DNA from 4 places in the Tissierella sp. genome. Region 1 is predicted to be linked to each of the others. Evidence: a T-box and tRNA genes for the amino acid it is inferred to sense, from the RefSeq annotation. Region 1 holds a T-box; the other regions hold tRNA genes.
The links. The T-box of region 1 lies ahead of leuS (leucine--tRNA ligase). A T-box ahead of a tRNA ligase gene usually reads a tRNA of that ligase, here a tRNA-Leu.
Positions count from the first base shown of each region.

Region 2: it encodes a tRNA-Leu, which carries the amino acid that the T-box ahead of leuS (leucine--tRNA ligase) is inferred to sense. The anticodon was not compared.
Region 3: it encodes a tRNA-Leu, which carries the amino acid that the T-box ahead of leuS (leucine--tRNA ligase) is inferred to sense. The anticodon was not compared.
Region 4: it encodes a tRNA-Leu, which carries the amino acid that the T-box ahead of leuS (leucine--tRNA ligase) is inferred to sense. The anticodon was not compared.

Region 1 is NZ_JAVKTS010000004.1:200,146-202,359, reverse strand. Features, by position in the region: gene leuS (leucine--tRNA ligase) at 1-1,352, opposite strand, end outside; T-box leader at 1,438-1,642, opposite strand; gene RIN63_RS11575 (S-layer homology domain-containing protein) at 1,726-2,214, opposite strand, start outside.
Region 2 is NZ_JAVKTS010000004.1:36,266-38,479, reverse strand. Features, by position in the region: gene polA (DNA polymerase I) at 1-1,020, opposite strand, end outside; tRNA gene RIN63_RS10715 (tRNA-Leu) at 1,151-1,237, shown strand; gene RIN63_RS10710 (hypothetical protein) at 1,404-1,745, opposite strand.
Region 3 is NZ_JAVKTS010000004.1:42,318-44,531, forward strand. Features, by position in the region: gene RIN63_RS10735 (peptide ABC transporter substrate-binding protein) at 1-836, shown strand, start outside; tRNA gene RIN63_RS10740 (tRNA-Leu) at 891-975, shown strand; gene rsxC (electron transport complex subunit RsxC) at 1,552-2,214, shown strand, end outside.
Region 4 is NZ_JAVKTS010000007.1:85,589-87,802, reverse strand. Features, by position in the region: gene tig (trigger factor) at 1-804, opposite strand, end outside; tRNA gene RIN63_RS14195 (tRNA-Leu) at 955-1,038, opposite strand; gene RIN63_RS14190 (DegV family protein) at 1,145-1,981, opposite strand; gene glmM (phosphoglucosamine mutase) at 2,007-2,214, opposite strand, start outside.

The DNA.
Region 1 (2,214 bases):
GGTAGCTCTTTTTCTGCTACTGGTACCCATCCACATTCATTACAATGAACTAGAGGTATTGGTTCTCCCCAATATCTTTGTCTAGAGAATACCCAGTCCCTAAGTTTGAAGTTAACCTTTTTAGTACCAAGTTCCTTTTCTTCTAACCATTTGATCATATGGTCTTTTGCTTCTTTTACTTCCATTCCATTAATAAAATCAGAATTTACAACTATCCCTTCTGCAGTGTCTGTATAGGCTTCTTTTTCTATATCTCCACCTTTTATTACTTCTACAATAGGAAGATTAAATTTCTTTGCAAATTCCCAATCACGAGTATCGTGTCCTGGTACTGCCATAATTGCACCAGTACCGTAAGTCATTAGTACATAGTCAGATATCCAAATAGGAACTTCTTTTCCTGAAGCAGGATTTATAGCTTTTATACCTTTTATTTCAACTCCTGTTTTATCCTTTGATAATTCAGTTCTTTCAAAATCTGATTTTTTGCTTACTTCGTTTTGATACTCCTTAATTTCTTCTAGGTTCTCTATAGCATCTTTATATTTTTCTATTAAAGGATGTTCAGCTGCTATAACCATATAGGTTGATCCGAATAATGTATCAGGTCTAGTTGTAAATACTCTCAACTTATCCTCTTTTCCAGCTATTTGAAAGTCTACTTCTGCACCTTCAGATTTACCTATCCAATTGGTTTGTTGAGCCTTTACCCTATCAATATAATCTACCTTGTCTAAGTCTTCAATTAATCTATCTGCATACTCAGTTATCTTCAACATCCACTGATTCTTAACCTTTCTAACTACCTCTCCACTACATCTTTCACAAGTACCTTGAATAACTTCCTCATTTGCTAGACCAACTTTGCAAGATGGACACCAGTTTATAGGCATCTCTTGCTTATATGCTAATCCCTTTTCAAATAATTTCAAGAATATCCATTGAGTCCATTTATAGTAATGTGGATCTGTAGTATTTACTTCTCTTGACCAATCAAAGGAAAATCCTATGGATTGCAATTGTGCTTTAAACCTAGCTACATTTTTCTCTGTAACTATTGCTGGATGAATCTTGTGTTTTATTGCATAATTCTCTGTTGGTAATCCAAATGCATCCCATCCCATTGGGAATAAAACATTATATCCTTCCAGTCTTCTCTTTCTAGATACAATATCAAGTGCAGTATAAGGCCTAGGATGCCCTACATGTAGTCCTTCCCCTGATGGATATGGGAACTCTACTAATGCATAAAACTTCGGTTTGTCACTACTGTTTGATGCCTTAAATGGCTGTCTTTCTTCCCAGATACTATGCCATTTCTTTTCGATTTCATTTGGCTTATATTCTCTCATATTCATTCCTCCTTATTTTCTGACGATCAAAGGTCGCCCCTACATTAAGTTTCTTGCCCAAAAATAAATAAAACCTTTCGTCTCTAATAGAGACGAAAGGTTAGTTCCGCGGTACCACTCTTGTTGATATTGCTATCCACTCAAAATATAACGGCATTAAACCGACTAAGACTACTAGATTCACCTTAGTTACTCAAGGACGAGTTCAGTCTTCATCAATACTGTCTTTCACCAACCGACAGCTCTCTACAAAAGATATCCAACCTAATACTTCCATTCATAGTATTTATTAATTTAAAATCTATTATATCCAACAAAACATATAAAATCAAGACTATTTTAAAATATTTGTAATTACTTCTATCTCAAAATTTTAATTGTCTCTATTTAATATATTGTATATTAAAACTACTGCTTCTTCTCTTGTTAAATTATCCTTTGGTCTAAAGTTTCCTTCACCACTTATAAACCCTAATCCTTTAGCTATTGCTATATGTCCCTTTAAATTAGTTGATATTTTATCTGCGTCCTTATATTCTACCTTATATATATCACCTAAATTATCTAGGGGTTCCTGCCCAAAAACTCTAACTATATATTTTACGGCTTCTTCTCTTGTTAGTTTTGCTTCCATATCTTTTTCTTCTTCTTTTAGTATGCCGTCTCTAATAAATCTTTCATACATATAGTTTTCGTCTTCAGGTATATAATATATATCTTTGGTTTGTACAAGTAATTTTAGAAACTCTTTCTGTATTATTTCTTGTTTGGGTTGGAATTCTTCACCTTCGAATAAAATAATATAATCTTGTAATTTGATTATTTGATTTTTAGCAAAGCTATTTTGTATGTCATTATATTC
Region 2 (2,214 bases), 160 kb from region 1:
AATTATCTTATCCTCAACATAATTACCATCATCTACTATACATTTGAATGCAAACTTTCCTGCTTTTTTTAGATTGTTTACTAATTCACTATAATCTGATTGATTAATTATATTGAATTCTAAGGGAGCATGGAGTTCTTCTTCAACTGAATATCCATCGCTTATCTTTCCAAGCAAACTATTAAATTCTAGGTTTGAGTAGATTTTTATCAAAGGGTCTAAATTAGGTTCCTTTACTTTTAAATCTTCAATACCTAAATCTAAAGGTACTCTTGTCATGATTTCACCAAGTTTTCTACTCATAAAGGCAAGATGTTTATTTTCAACTAAATTTTCCTTTAATTTTTTACCGCTAATATTATCTATATTTTCATATATATTTTCAATTGTACCATATTCTTTTAACAACTTTAATCCTGTCTTTTCTCCAATTCCTGGCACTCCTGGTATATTATCGGATTGGTCTCCCATTAATCCTTTTAAATCAATTAGCTGATCAGGTGTAATTTCATACTTATCAATAATTATATTCCTATCAAATACTTCTAATTCAGTAATTCCTTTTTTAGTAATAAATACTTTAGTACTATCAGTCGCCAATTGAAGATAATCCTTATCTCCAGTGACCAATATAACATCAATTAGATTTTCTTCCCCCATTTTTGCTAAAGTTCCTGCAATATCATCAGCTTCAAAACCAGATAGCTCTAAATATTTAATATTCATAGCGTCAAGTATTTCTCTTATAATTGGAAATTGCTGTACTAATTCTGAAGGTGTTGCTTGTCTATTGCCCTTATATTTATCGTACTCTTCATGTCTAAATGTAGGCCCTTTTTTATCAAAGGCTACACAGATATAGTCTGGTTTTTGTTCTTCCTTTACCTTGTATAACATAGTCAAAAATCCATATACTCCATTGGTATATATGCCATCCTTGTTTGATAACAAGGGTAAAGCATAAAAGGCTCTATATATTAGAGAACTACCATCTATAATCATCAGTTTTTTCTTATCCATTTCCTCACTCCTATTCAAAGCTTCATATCTTCTAGTATACCTCAAAATACAATATGAGTAAACAAAATGAAAAAGAAAAATCTTGATTTATTAAGTTTTATATGCTATTATATTTCTTGTAATCATTTTAGCCGCTGTGATGGAATTGGCAGACGTGCTGGACTCAAAATCCTGTGGTAGTGATACCGTGCCGGTTCGACCCCGGCCAGCGGCACCAAGACAAAAAGAAGTTTAAGCTTTTACGCTTAAACTTCTTTTTTTATGATGTTATAGTTTAAAATCTCACCATGGAATACACAATATGGTCAGCTGCGCTATTAATAAATGTTGTGTCTAAACTCATTTATTTTATGCTTATCCTTAACTAGATAAATTGGAATTTGTTATAAAACATCAGCATAAAATTTATCATTATGTTCTGTAAAAACAACTTCTGCCGGAAACAGATTTGTTCCCATATTCGCCAGTCCTACTACAGGCATTGCCCACTCACTTAAATCATTAAGCAACCTATAACAGTAAGTCCTTTCAGGTTCTGCAATGGTAGCCAATGGAATACCTTCTCTGCTAAATCCAATTGAAAGAACAAAACATTTGCAACATCCATTCGTGAACTTCAATAATGGTTGCTGTAGTGCATCAAAAAACACCTTTGCGCCTCTCTTATTGGGAAGATAATCCTTTACTTCTGATGATATTGGATTAAACGGAAATTTATTTCTCATTCGGGCATAGTAATCTGCAAGGCATTCACATACATATGAGTTAAAATACTCGCCCTGCATATCGACATTCTGTTTTCTTATTTCTGCCGCCGAGGAAAAATGATTCATATAATTTAAAAGTGCAATCAATATTATTAAGTCATCAGAGTACTGTTTGAGATTACTACATTTACTGCACTTACATTTATTGCACAACTTAATCACTTTCTTCATTTAAGTATAAATATCATGATATTACATACTTTACTTGTTATGCGACATAAAAATAATGCTTTAATACAATTCTTTGTTATCATAATTGTTTCTATCCTAGATGACTTAATCCATCCTCAAATTAGAGCAACTCTTGTATTTCTACACCCCTACTTAGTAACATTTTAACAGTAATTCTCATATTATATTAGAGAGTTGGTTCTCTTAAAATAAACGGAGGTGTTAATTGTGGGCGAAATACTTGGTAGAGATAGAG
Region 3 (2,214 bases), 160 kb from region 1:
TTGTATCACCAAATTATGAATTCTTAGGATTTAACTTCTCTAAAGAAGTTTTTTCTGGTGAAAACGGACAAAGATTAAGGCGAGCCATAGCTTATGGTATAAATAGACAATCCATAATAGAAAAACTTTACTTAGGTCATGGAACTCAAATTGATGTCCCAGTTCATCCCGATTCTTGGTTGTTATCAGAGAAAGCTAATACCTATGGCTATAATTTAGAACTGGCAAAGAAAGAATTGAATAACATAGGATGGAAAGATACAAATGATGACGGCATATTAGAGGACGAAAACGGTGAGGCAATATCTTTTAATTTGCTAACAAACACATATAATCCTATGAGGCTTAGAACTGCAGAGCTAATCCAAGAGGATTTAATAGAAATTGGAATTAATATAAATATTAGTACTGGAAAGAACTTAGACAAAGAAGCAACTAAGGAAGATATTGAACAACAATGGATTGAAGTAAATGAGCTTCTTTCTACAGGAGACTATGATATAGCTCTCCTTGGATGGCAGTTATCTGCTATTCCAGACTTATCATTTGCTTTTCATAGTTCGCAAATTCCATATAATACGAACTTCATAAAATATTCCAGTGAAAATATGGATCAATTATTAGAAGCTGCTTTTTTAAGTGGATCTAGAGAAAACAAAATTAATGCATATGATGATTTACAAGCTTATATTGTTAATGAACTTCCATATATTAGCTTGTTTTATAAAAATAAGGCACTATTAATGGATACAAAAATAGTTGGTGATATTGATCCTGCTTTCTTTAATCCCTATAGAGGAATAGAGAAATGTTATATACCTAAGGATTTACAATAAATATTAATTGAAAAAACTATAAAAGTGTAGTAGAATAATGTAGGTAAATTGAAAGCAGGAGTGGCGGAACGGCAGACGCGCTATCTTGAGGGGGTAGTAAGCAAAGCTTGTGAGGGTTCAAATCCCTTCTCCTGCACCAAAAATACAATAGTGATAATTAAATATAAAAGATAAGATAATACTAGCTAATGGCTAGTATTATCTGCTTAAGTAGATTATACATACTGATATTAAGGAAGGATTTTAGTTAATGATTCTTTGTTAGATTTAGAATCGTAGGAGCAAATAATTAAATATGAAATTTTCTTAATAAAATTTAAATATGAAAATCGAGTAAATTTGACAATTGTTAAACAATACTAAATTTATTTTGAATAATGGTATTAATCGTTAAAGAAATTTATTGTTAATAAAGGACATTGATATAATAACTGTAAATATGTCCTTTTATTATATCTAGATTACTGTATTTTTGAAAATAAAAGATATTTTAAGTAAATACATTTTTGTGATTTTTAGAAAAATAATAATTTAGAGAGTAGATTACATTAAAAATTAACAATGATTGTAAAAGAATTGACAGTCTTTTACATCTATGAAATGTGTACAATTCAAGGGCTTAATGTTATAATATAAATTAGTATTTTAAGCTAGGGGAAATATAGCTTAATTTTTTAATGTTTATTATAAAAATATTAATAAAGAGGTGGAAAGAATGAAACTTGAAAATCTCACTTTTAAGGGTGGGGTACATGTACCACACAGCAAGGAATTGACAGAAAAAAAGTCCCTGATTTATGCAAATGAGCCAAGTGTAGTATATATACCATTGCATCAACATACTGGAGCACCATGTGAAGCTTTAGTTAATGTAGGGGATAGGGTAAAAATTGGACAAAAAATTGCAGAGTCTTCAGCTTTTGTCTCAGCACCAATTCATTCCAGCGTGGCTGGTATTGTAAAAAGCATCACAAATATAACAACACCTACTGGAATGAACTCAGCATGTATTGTTATAGAGTCAGATGGTACAAAAGAAGTCCATGAGTCAGTTAAACCTAAAGAATCTTTGGACAAGCTTTCATCTAAAGAAATAATTTCAATTATTAAGGAGGCTGGAATTACTGGGATGGGGGGAGCTGGATTTCCCACTCATGTAAAACTATCACCACCGCCTGAGAAAAAAATTGATACCATTATCTTAAATGGAGCAGAATGTGAACCATTTTTAACTGCAGATCATAGGTTAATGCTGGAAATGCCAGAAAAGGTAGTATTTGGTCTAAGAGCTATTATGAAAGCATTAAATGTAGAAAAAGGGTTCATTGGAGTCGAAAACAACAAAATGGACGCAGTACATGCATTAAAGTCAGTGATT
Region 4 (2,214 bases), on a different contig from region 1:
TTTATATTCCTCTAGAGTGTCAAATTCAGATACATCTTTTGCAAATTCATCATCCAATTCTGGTAACTCTTTCTCTTTTATTTCATGAATAGTTACTTTGAATGTAGCTTCTTTAGCTTGTAGGCTTTCTTCATGATATTCTTCTGGGAAAGTTACAACTACATTAACTTCTTCATTTTTATTTTTACCCACTAGTTGCTCTTCAAAACCTGGAATAAATCTATTTGATCCAATTTCCAATGTTTGACCTTCAGCTGTTCCACCATCAAACTGTGCTCCATCAACATATCCAGCATAGTCAATAGTAAGTATATCACCTGTTTTTACGGCTCTATCTCCAGCATCAATTATTCTTCCATTCATATCTTGTGCTGATTTTAATTCATTTTCAACAAGTTCATCAGTTACGATATACTCTGCTTTTTCAATTTCTACATCTTTGTATTCACCTAATACTACTTCTGGCTTTACAGTTACAGAAACCTTAATTATAATTGGTTTATCTTTTTCAATTTCTTCAATATCAACTTCTGGTGAATCTACTGGCTCAAGATTTAATTCTTCTATTGCTTTGTCATAAGCTTCTGGTAATAGTACATTTATTGCGTCTTCATAGAAAACCTCTTGTCCATAGTTCATTTCAATTATTTTTCTTGGAACTTTACCTTTTCTAAAACCTGGTATGTTAAATCTAGCTCTATTTTTTAGATATGCTTTTTGTAATGCTCCCTCAAAATTACCCTCTGCTATTTCAATGGTAAAATTAACTGTATTGTTTTCTTTGTTCCCTAATACTGCCTTCATCTACATTTTCCTCCTTAAACGATATATTCATCCATTTTTAACTTACTCATTATATCATAAAATTATAACATAACAAATAATATTATCCAACATAATAAATTAAAAAAACATAGTAAAAAAACCAATGGTACAAATCCACTGGTTCTAATATGGTGCGGGAAAGAGGACTTGAACCCCCACGTCAATGACACTAGATCCTAAGTCTAGCGCGTCTGCCAATTCCGCCACTCCCGCATATATGATGTAAAATCACCTACCATATAATTATAACACGATATTTGTACTTGTCAATATTTTTTTATATTTTTTAATAGATTCTATATGCTTGCTTTATATCTATTTAAAACACTAATATTATACCTCCGTCACTAGCATAGCCACTACTAAGTCCAGCTGTCTTAACTAAAATGATATCCTTGAATTTATATCTGCTTTGGATTTCTCTTTTTAGTTCTTCAGCCCTTTCTAAGGCATTTGTATGGGAAATAGCTAATACTTTTTCTTCAAATTTCGCTCCGGTTTCTCCCATTATTTCAACTAGTCTTCTAAAGGCTTTCTTTGTTCCCCTTGCATTTTCAACAAGTTTTATTTCTCCATTCTCAGTAGAGCCCATAATAGGTTTTAAATTTAAAACATTAGCGATCAACCCTTTTGCCTTGGATATCCTACCATTTTTAATTAAATTATCCAAAGACTCTAATATAAAATAAGTTGTACAAGATTTTATATAATCTTCTACTTTTTCCACAATCTCTAGATTACCTAGTTTTTTGTCTATTAGCTCTTGTATCTTTATTGCAATTAAAGTTTCTCCAATACTTGCTGACTTAGAGTCAAATACATGTATGAATTTTTCCGGATGTTCATTCTTAACTATATCCTTTGCCAATATGGCTGAATTGTAAGTGCCACTTAATTGACTAGATATTGTAATTGCAAAAATATCATCTGCTTTCTTGTACTCATCTACAAAATCGCCTGGAGAAGGACATGATGTTCTAATTGGATTTGGACTATCCTTCATAGCATTTATTAATTCCATTGTATCAAGGTTTTCATCGTCGATAAATGTTCTATCCTCTACATCTATCTTAAAAGGCACTAAGCTAATATTTAACTTTTCTTTTAGTTCCTCGTTTAGATCACAGCTACTATCAGCTACAATTTTATAACTCATACTATCACCTCATCTATAATTTAGTTTAACAATTGATTCCAATTCTATCTTCAATAAACTTTGCCAAATCAGAAGCTATCTTTTCTATGTCATCACCTTTTTTTGCTTCAATCATTACTCGAACTAAAGGCTCTGTCCCTGAAGGTCTAATGACAACCCTACCTTCACCATGAAAAATATCTTCTATTCTCTTTATTTCCTTAGCTATTTCAGGATTTTCATTATATTTATAT